DNA from 4 places in the Streptomyces sp. R33 genome. Region 3 is predicted to be linked to each of the others. Evidence: riboswitches for the same ligand, from Rfam matches in the RefSeq annotation. Region 3 holds a riboswitch; each other region holds the start of a gene.
The links. Region 3 has a riboswitch for cobalamin ahead of AB5J51_RS14945 (ribonucleoside-diphosphate reductase subunit alpha). Riboswitches for the same ligand answer to the same signal wherever they lie in the genome.
Positions count from the first base shown of each region.

Region 1 (2,188 bases), 3.1 Mb from region 3:
GTCGGCTCCACGCACGCCGCCTGCGCCTGCATCGCCTGCGCCCGCCCGATCTCGGCGCCCTCGCGCGTGACGAACGAGTTCAGCGACATGTTCTGCGCCTTGAACGGCGCCACCTTCACGCCCTGCCGGGCCAGCCAGCGGCAGATGCCCGCCGTGACCACGCTCTTGCCCGCGTCCGATGTCGTACCGGCGACGAGGAGTCCCCCGCCCAGCTTGCCGCCGCTCACGCGCGTCCCCTCCCCGCCACACGTGACACCGCACAGCGCAGTGCCACACACGCTCCCAGCGCCAGCCACGTCACCTGCCGTGACAGCCGCACCGCCCGTTCGATGTCCGCGACCTGCACCGGCCGCCCCGCCTCGCCGTTCAGTACGGCCCGGTGCTCGACCCGCCCTCCGTACGCCAGGGTGCCCCCCAGCCGTACGCCGAGCGCCCCGGCGAACGAGGCCTCCACGGGCCCGGCGTTCGGGCTCGGGTGCTCGGCCGCGTCCGCCCGCCAGGCCCGTACGGCTCCCCGCCGGTCGGGTCCGGCGATCACGGCGGCCAGGGCGGTCAGCCGGGCGCCCGGCCAGCCCGCGAGGTCGTCGAGCCGGGCCGAGGCCCAGCCGTAGCGAAGGTAGCGCGGGGACTTGTGGCCCACCATCGCGTCCAGGGTGTTCACGGCGCGGAAGGCCAGCAGCCCGGGGACACCGGCGGCGGCGCCCCACACGAGGGCCCCGACCACCGCGTCGGAGGTGTTCTCGGCGACGGACTCCACGACGGCGCGGGCCATCTGCTGCTCGTCCAGGGCCTGCGGGTCGCGCCCGCACAGGTGCGGCAGCCGCTCCCGGGCCACCTCGGCGTCCCCGGCGGCGAGCGCGCCGCCGATGGCGCGGGCCTCGCGGCCCAGCGAGGTGCCGCCGACGACGGCCCAGGTGGCCGCTGCGGTCAGGGCGATACGGGCGGCCGCGGGCCGGGAGCGCACGGCGCGGGCGCCCAGCGCGCCGACGGCGGCCGCGCCCCCGGCGCACAGGAGGGTGTGGAGGAGGCCCCGGGCGCGGTCGTCGCGCCACAGGGCGCCTTCGACGGCGGCGGCTGCTCGTCCGAAGGCGGCCACGGGGTGCCCTCGGCGCGGATCACCGAGGATCCGGTCGCCGATCAGGCCCGCCGTGGCGCCGTACGCGAAGACGCGATCGGCACGCATGGTGGCAGGTATGTCCTCACTCAGGGTCCGCGCCCTGGTTCGACGTGTCCGGCGGTGGGAGTTCCTGGCTCCCGGGGCGCACGTGCCGCGTGCTCCCCGGTGACAGTGGCGGGACCGCGCCGGATTCGCACCGGACTTCCTCTCCATGCCGCCGTATTGGCTCGGGCAGTCCACCACGCACCGCGAAGGCCCGTCAACTCGCCGTTGACCTGCGGCGGGGCAGCTCGCCACCATGGGCCGCAGGCACGCGAAAGCTCCCTCCGGGAAACCCGTAGGGAGCTTTCGTGCGCCGTGCCCGAATCGGTCAGCTGACGATCAGGTAGATCCCGTACGCCACGGCCGACGCGACGAGCGCGAAGCAGGCGTACGCGCCGCTGCGGGCCAGGGTGGCGGTGCCGCCCTGCTCGGTGGCGGTCTCGTGCTTGGACAGGCCCACCAGGCCCAGGGTGAACAGGGCCACGAGCGCGACGGTGGCGGAGAGGCTGACCCCGAAGACGGAGCCGAGTGCTGCCCAGTCGATCTTCATACTGCGGATTCCTCTGTCGTTCTCGGGGTCAGACCGCGGCGGCGGGAGCCGCCGGCGTGGCCGGGGCGGCCGCCGGGATGGTGGCCTTCAGGGCGTCGTCCGTGACCGCGGCGGTCGTACCGGCGGCGGCCTCGGCGGCCACGGTCGGCGGGACGGTGACGGCGGCCATGGCCGTGGTGACGACACCCGGCTCCTCGGCCGCGGCCGGCTGCACGTCGTTGACGTTGCTGTGGTCGACGACCTGGCGGCGGGAGATGAGCCAGATGGCGACGCACGAGGCGACCAGGAAGAGCGCGACGGCGGCGACGCCGACGTCACCCGTGCGCATGACCAGCTCGGCACCGGAGGCGACGACGGCCGCGGCCGGCAGGGTCAGGCCCCAGGCGATGAACATGCGGGTGGCGGTGGACCAGCGGACCACACCGCCCTTGCGGCCCAGGCCCGCACCCATGACGGCGCCGGAGCACGCGTGGGTGGTG
Region 1 is NZ_CP165727.1:6,446,674-6,448,861, forward strand. It holds gene AB5J51_RS29655 (cobyric acid synthase) at 1-212, opposite strand, end outside; gene AB5J51_RS29660 (cobalamin biosynthesis protein) at 224-1,183, opposite strand; cobalamin riboswitch at 1,222-1,373, opposite strand; gene AB5J51_RS29665 (hypothetical protein) at 1,488-1,709, opposite strand; gene AB5J51_RS29670 (inorganic phosphate transporter) at 1,738-2,188, opposite strand, start outside.
Region 1: linked by a shared signal. The riboswitch ahead of AB5J51_RS29660 (cobalamin biosynthesis protein) and the one ahead of AB5J51_RS14945 (ribonucleoside-diphosphate reductase subunit alpha) in region 3 are both predicted to bind cobalamin.

Region 2 (2,188 bases), 240 kb from region 3:
CGCGCCGAGCGCCGCCTGGAGGGCGAACAGCGCCGACTCCACCTCCCCGGAGGGGGGTTCGTACAGCGGCGAGAACCACGGCTCGTAGTCCGGCTTCAGCTCGCTGATCGCCGCCTCCGCCTGCGCGTCGGCGCCCGTGAACGGCTCCTCCTTGCCCTCGCCCAGCCCCAGCGCGAGCGGCAGTACGGCCAGCGCCGCCACCAGGAGCAGCAGCAGGCCGTTGATCTTCGCGTTCCGGCTCATGGTCATCACACCGCCGTCTTCTGCTCGCTGTGACCGGTCAGCTTCGCGACGCCCAGCCGGACCAGGTCCGACTTGCTCGACTGCATGAGCAGCCGCATCACGAGCACCGTCAGCAGGCCCTCGCTCACCGCGAGCGGGACCTGGGTGACGGCGAAGATGCCCCCGAACTTCGCCAGTGCGCCCAGGAACCCGCTGCCCGGGTCCGGGAAGGCCAGCGCCAGCTGCACGGAGGTCACGCAGTACGTGACCAGGTCGGCGAAGAAGGCGCCGAAGAAGACGGTCACCATCAGCGGGACGCCGAAGCGCTTCAGCAGCAGGTAGACCCCGTACCCCGCCCACGGCCCGGCGATCGCCATCGAGAAGACGTTCGCGCCGAGGGTGGTCAGGCCGCCGTGCGCCAGCAGCAGCGCCTGGAAGAGGAGGGTGATCGTGCCGAGCACCGCCATGATCGGCGGCCGGAACAGGATCGCGCCGAGCCCGGTCCCCGTGGGGTGCGAGCAACTGCCCGTCACCGACGGGATCTTCAATGCGGACAGGACGAACGTGAACGCTCCGGACGCCCCGAGCAGCAGTGTGCTCTCCGGGTTGGCCTTCACCTCGCGGGTGAGGGCGCGGACACCGTGGACGACGAAGGGAGCGGATGCGGCGCCCCAGGCGACCGCGTGCAAAGGGGGCAGGAACCCCTCGGCTATATGCATGGGTAGGGAGACCTCTCCAGCACCTCGTGGATGGACAACGCGCCCCGGCCGGTCTCCTGGCTCACGGGTGCTGATGCCCTGGCTCCGCCTTCCCGGGCGGTGCGGGTCCTCCCGCGCCGCCCAGTGGCTTCCCGAAGGAGTGGAGCCGGACTTCCCGTTCACAGTGGCGAGGGCCGCACCGGTTTCCCACCGGTTTCCCGTACACCAAGGCCAGCTGACCCTAGTCGGACGGACGGACCGGTACCAACCCGGCCCGAACGGCGCGGGCCGAACGGGCCCGGACCGGCGCCCCGAACGGCTGCGGCCCGGTGGCGGCGCCGCCGGCCGGCCCCCAGGCTGGCGGCGTGGCCGCCGACTACGACTACTCCGACCTGACCGCCGTCTACGTCAACTGCACCCTCAAACGGTCGCCCGAGACCAGCAACACCGAGGGCCTGATCGACCGGAGCCGCGCCGTCATGGCGGCGGCCGGCGCCCGGACCTCGCTGATCCGCGCCGTCGACCACGACATCGCCACCGGCGTCTGGCCCGACATGACCGACCACGGCTGGGAAACCGACCAGTGGCCCGTCCTGTACAGCCAGATCATGGACGCCGACATCCTCGTGCTGTGCGGCCCCATCTGGCTCGGCGACAACAGCTCCGTCATGAAGCAGGTCATCGAGCGGCTCTACGCCTGCTCCTCGATCCTGAACGCCCAGGGCCAGTACGCCTATTACGGCCGTGTCGGCGGCGCCCTGATCACCGGCAACGAGGACGGTGTGAAGCACTGCGCCATGAACGTCCTCTACAGCCTCCAGCACCTCGGCTACGCCATCCCGCCGCAGGCCGACGCGGGCTGGATCGGCGAGGCGGGGCCCGGGCCCTCGTACCTCGACCCCGGCTCGGGCGGCCCCGAGAACGACTTCACCAACCGGAACACGACCTTCATGTCGTGGAACCTCATGCACCTGGCGGCCCTGCTGAAGCGCTCCGGCGGGATCCCGGCGCACGGCAACCAGCGCTCGGAGTGGGACGCCGGCTGCCGCTTCGACTTCCCGAACCCCGAGCACCGGTAGGCGCTGCCTCTCACGCCGGTACGTCGGCCGGCGCCGACTCCGGCTGCGCCGGCAGCGGCCGGGCGTTCATCCGGTGACCTGACCCCGTACGCGGGGGTGGGCGGGCGCCCCGGGCACCCGCCCACCCCCCGGCTTCACCGGCACACGTTGCGGTGCGCGACGTCCAGCACGAACCGCTCGGGCCCGTGC
Region 2 is NZ_CP165727.1:3,085,697-3,087,884, reverse strand. It holds gene AB5J51_RS13870 (energy-coupling factor ABC transporter substrate-binding protein) at 1-243, opposite strand, end outside; gene AB5J51_RS13865 (energy-coupling factor ABC transporter permease) at 249-941, opposite strand; cobalamin riboswitch at 970-1,165, opposite strand; gene AB5J51_RS13860 (flavodoxin family protein) at 1,286-1,999, shown strand; gene AB5J51_RS13855 (hypothetical protein) at 2,134-2,188, opposite strand, start outside.
Region 2: linked by a shared signal. The riboswitch ahead of AB5J51_RS13865 (energy-coupling factor ABC transporter permease) and the one ahead of AB5J51_RS14945 (ribonucleoside-diphosphate reductase subunit alpha) in region 3 are both predicted to bind cobalamin.

Region 3 (2,188 bases):
TCGCCCCACAGGTCGACCAGCTCGGGCACGTCGGCCGGGGAGAACAGCGACCAGTCGGCGTCCGCGTTGACGCGGCGCATGAACTCGTCCGGGACCCAGTGCGCGAGGTTCAGGTTGTGCGTACGGCGCTGGTCCTCGCCGGTGTTGTCGCGGAGCTCCAGGAACTCCTCGATGTCCGCGTGCCAGGTCTCCAGGTAGACGGCGGCGGCGCCCTTGCGGCGGCCGCCCTGGTTCACGGCCGCGACGGAGGCGTCGAGGGTCTTCAGGAACGGCACGATGCCGTTGGAGTGGCCGTTCGTACCGCGGATCAGCGAACCGCGGGCGCGGATGCGCGAGTACGAGAGGCCGATGCCGCCGGCGTGCTTCGACAGGCGGGCGACCTGGTGGTAGCGGTCGTAGATCGAGTCGAGCTCGTCCAGCGGGGAGTCCAGCAGGTAGCAGGAGGACATCTGCGGGTGCCGGGTGCCGGAGTTGAAGAGCGTGGGGGAGGACGGCAGGTAGTCGAGGCGGCTCATCAGCCGGTAGAGCGAGGCCACTTCCTCGACGGCCTGGACGCTGTCGTTCTCGGCGAGGCCGCAGGCCACGCGCAGCATGAAGTGCTGCGGGGTCTCGACGACCTGGCGGGTGATCGGGTGGCGCAGCAGGTAGCGGCTGTGCAGGGTGCGCAGGCCGAAGAACCCGAAGCGGTCGTCGGCGCCCTCCGCGAGGGTGTGCTCGACCAGTGCGTCCAGGCGGCTCGCGTGCAGCGCGACGAACTCGGCGGTCCGGTCGGCGATCAGGCCCTCGCGGTGGCCGACCGCGACGGAGGCGGAGAACGAGGTGGCCCCCTGGCCGGCGGCCTCCTCGGCGACGGCCAGCGTCAGCAGCCGGGCGGCGAGCCGGGAGTACGCCGGATCCTCGGAGATGAGACCGGCGGCGGCCTCCGTGGCCAGCCCGCGCAGTTCGGCCTCGTCGGCGGCGGCGCTGCGCCCGCGGAGCGCGGCGGCGGCGACCCGGCCCGGGTCGGTGTCGGGGAGGTCGGCCGTCAGCTCGGTGAGGGTACGCAGCAGCGCGGCCCCAGGTCCCCCGGTCTCGATTCCGGTGTCGGACGGGTCGGACTCGGCGCGCGGTGCGGAAGGCGCGATGGTCACGGGGGGAGCTCTCCCTCGCTCGGCTCCGGGACACCTGCGGTGCGGGCACGAGCGGGCGCGCGCGGGCTCGGCCTCGGGGGCACACCGCGCGGCGTCCACCGGCCCAACCGCGGGGCCCGGACGTGTCGGCACCCGGTTCGGTCGAGCCGGGCGCACTGTCGGCAGGTCCTCGGACTTGCGGTGACACCAATGGGTGTACTTCATACCGTTGCGGGACAGTTCCGGATTCGCACCGGATTCCCCTGCGACGACAGCGAGCATGAGCATACATGTGGGGGCCGCTTCCTGTGCGACCCCCTAGATGTTGTGTCGGCGTGGCTACAGGGCGAGACCGTACGTGAGCAGAGTGAGGCCGGGGACGGGCTCCCAGTCCCGTTCGGGCGTGCGGACGAAGCCGAGTCGCTCGTAGATCCGGTGGGCGCCGACCATGTCCTGCGTGGTGGACAGGACGAGGCGCCGCACGCCCTCGATGGCCCGCGCCCGCTCCATGCAGGCCCGTACGAGCGCTTCCCCGGCGCCCCGCCCCCGGCCCTCCCGGGCGACGGCCAGCATCCGGAACTCGGCCTCGCCGGCGCCGGCGATGTCGCACAGCGGGCTCCCGGGCGCGGCGAACGCCACCCCGCCGAGGAGCTGTCCGTCGCTCGCGGCGGCGACGAGTATCACCCCGTCGCGCGCCCGCCCGGCCACGTCCCGCAGCCGCGCGAGGTACGGGTCGTCCTCGCCGAAGGTGAGCAGCCCGTCCCCGAGGTACGCCTGCGCGGTGATCTCCCCGAGCGTCCCGTACTCCGCCGCCAGCGCTTCCCTGATCACGATGTCCATGCGGTCGAGTGTGCCGGACGGCTGTCGGTGCCCGGCGCTATCGTCGTAGACAGCACCGTCGAGAAAGGCGAGCGAGGCATGACCGTGACGACAGACCGGCCCCACATGCTGACAGAGGACTTCGAAGCCGTGGCGCGTATAGCCGCTCGCGAGAGGGTGGGGACACGGCTGGAGTTCATCGACGGAGTCATCAGGAGCAAGGCCATGCCGGACGGCGACCACGGGATGATCATCCAGTG
Region 3 is NZ_CP165727.1:3,322,803-3,324,990, reverse strand. It holds gene AB5J51_RS14945 (ribonucleoside-diphosphate reductase subunit alpha) at 1-1,130, opposite strand, end outside; cobalamin riboswitch at 1,273-1,404, opposite strand; gene AB5J51_RS14940 (GNAT family N-acetyltransferase) at 1,449-1,949, opposite strand; gene AB5J51_RS14935 (Uma2 family endonuclease) at 2,028-2,188, shown strand, end outside.

Region 4 (2,188 bases), 1.0 Mb from region 3:
CAGTCGCCGATCCGCGAGGCGCAGATCCGGATCGAGGAGTACGCCTGGGAGCGGATCCCGGTCCCGACGCGCAAGGAGCAGCACTCCTTCGTCCGCAAGGGCCAGGAGGTGCGCACCGCGCAGATCACGTACAGCGAGACGACCGGTCTGCAGGTCATCTCGGGTCTGAAGGACCTGACGGTGATGAACTCGACGAACTCCGAGTTCCACGGCTACATCAAGGACAAGTACACGACGCTCAAGGAGGCGTACGACCGCATCCTGGCGACGAAGGTCACCGCGCGCTGGGCGCACTCGGCGCTGGCCGCCGACGACGCCTCGTACGACTGGGACCAGTCGTACAAGAAGGTCCGCAAGAACATGCTGGAAGCGTTCGCCGAGACCTACTCGTACTCGCTGCAGCAGACCCTCAACCAGATGGCCGAGCGGGTGCTCGACCACTGCCCGCGGGTCAACGAGGTACGCCTGAACCTCCCCAACAAGCACCACTTCCTCGTCGACCTGGAGCCCTTCGGCCTCAAGAACGACAACGAGGTCTACTTCGCGGCGGACCGGATGTACGGCCTGATCGAGGGCACCGTGCACCGCGACGGCGTGCAGCCGGTGATCGCGACGAGCGACTGGATCGTCGCCTGAGCCGCTACGCCGCTACTTCTCGGCCGGCTGCCCGAGCTGGAGGTTCCACCGCCCGAGCCGCCCGGTGAGGCTGGTCACCGTGTCCGGGCGTACGTCGAGGCGCCAGAAGGCGGTGGCCGGCAGCTCCAGCGCGGACACGACGGCCGCCCTGACGACGGCCTGGTCGACGACGGCGCGATGCGTACCCGCGGGCAGAGCGGCGAGGGCGGCGCCGACGCGGGCGATCAGCGCGGTGACGGACTCCCCGCCGGGCGGCGCGTAGTCCGGGTCCGTCAGCCAGCTCCGGACGGCGGCCGGATCCTCGGCGGCGACCTCGTCCAGGGTCCGCCCGGCCCACTCCCCCGCGTCCGGGCCTTGCAGGCCCGCGTACTGCGGGCAAGGGTCGCCGTGGCCGAAGCGAACCTGCCGTGAAGCGTCCTCGAATGGACGTCTCACGAACTGAACTCGTACTACGGCGCTCTTCATAAGGGGAGCGTAAACGCGGTACGGTCTCGGACGACAACCTAAAAAAAGACGACGGTATGACGGAAGCACCGGTGAAAATCCGGCACGGTCGCGCCACTGTGAATCCTCCCGGAGGGGGAGGAGAAGTCAGACCCGCCATGTCGTCGCTAGCACCACTGACCGGGACGCGTGTTCCCTCTGGAGGTTCTGCCATGGCTCACTCCGCCGTGCCCACGACGGCCCCTGCCGTCACCCCGATCTCGCTCTCCGCTCTCGCCCCCTGGGCCCTGTTCGCCGGCGTCCTGATGCTGGTCCTGCTCTACCTCGTCGGTGCCGAGCAGGGCGCCACCGCGCTCTTCGAGGGCGACACCGTCCACGAGTGGATGCACGACGGTCGCCACCTCCTCGGCTTCCCCTGCCACTGATCTCCACCTCAGCAGCAAGGGAAGTACCGAACCATGAACTCCATTTCCCCCCGCGTCCTATTGGTCCGGGGCATGCTGGCAGGTCTGCTCGCAGGCCTGGCCGCGTTTCTCGTCGCGTACGTCCTCGGCGAGTCCAAGGTCGACGCGGCGATCGCCATCGAGGAGGCGGGTCACGCCGCCCACGACCACGGCGAGGAGGCGGCCCCGGTCAGCCGGGCCCTCCAGGCCACGGCAGGCCTCGGCACCGGCACGCTCCTGTACGGGATCGCGCTCGGCGGCATCGCCGCGCTCGTCTTCTGCTACGCCCTGGGCCGCATCGGCCGCTTCGGCCCGCGGGCCACGGCCCTGCTGGTCTCGGGCGGCCTGTTCGTCGCCTTCAACCTGGTGCCGTTCCTCAAGTACCCCTCCAACCCGCCGGCCGTCGGTGACCCCGACACCGTCGTCCGGAGGACCACCCTCTACATCCTGATGATCGCGTTGAGCGCGCTGCTGTCCGCGGGCGCGCTCATCCTGGGCCGGCGTCTGGCACCCAGGCTCGGGAACTGGAACGCCTCGATCGTCGCCTCGGTCGGCTTCGTCGCGGTGGTCGCCATCGCCTACGCGGCGCTGCCCGGCATCAACGAGGTCCCGGCGGATTTCCCGGCCACCCTGGTCTGGCAGTTCCGCCTCGCGACCGTGGCCAT
Region 4 is NZ_CP165727.1:4,325,059-4,327,246, forward strand. It holds gene pucL (factor-independent urate hydroxylase) at 1-636, shown strand, start outside; gene AB5J51_RS19765 (histidine phosphatase family protein) at 649-1,071, opposite strand; cobalamin riboswitch at 1,106-1,256, shown strand; gene AB5J51_RS19770 (CbtB-domain containing protein) at 1,293-1,505, shown strand; gene AB5J51_RS19775 (CbtA family protein) at 1,539-2,188, shown strand, end outside.
Region 4: linked by a shared signal. The riboswitch ahead of AB5J51_RS19770 (CbtB-domain containing protein) and the one ahead of AB5J51_RS14945 (ribonucleoside-diphosphate reductase subunit alpha) in region 3 are both predicted to bind cobalamin.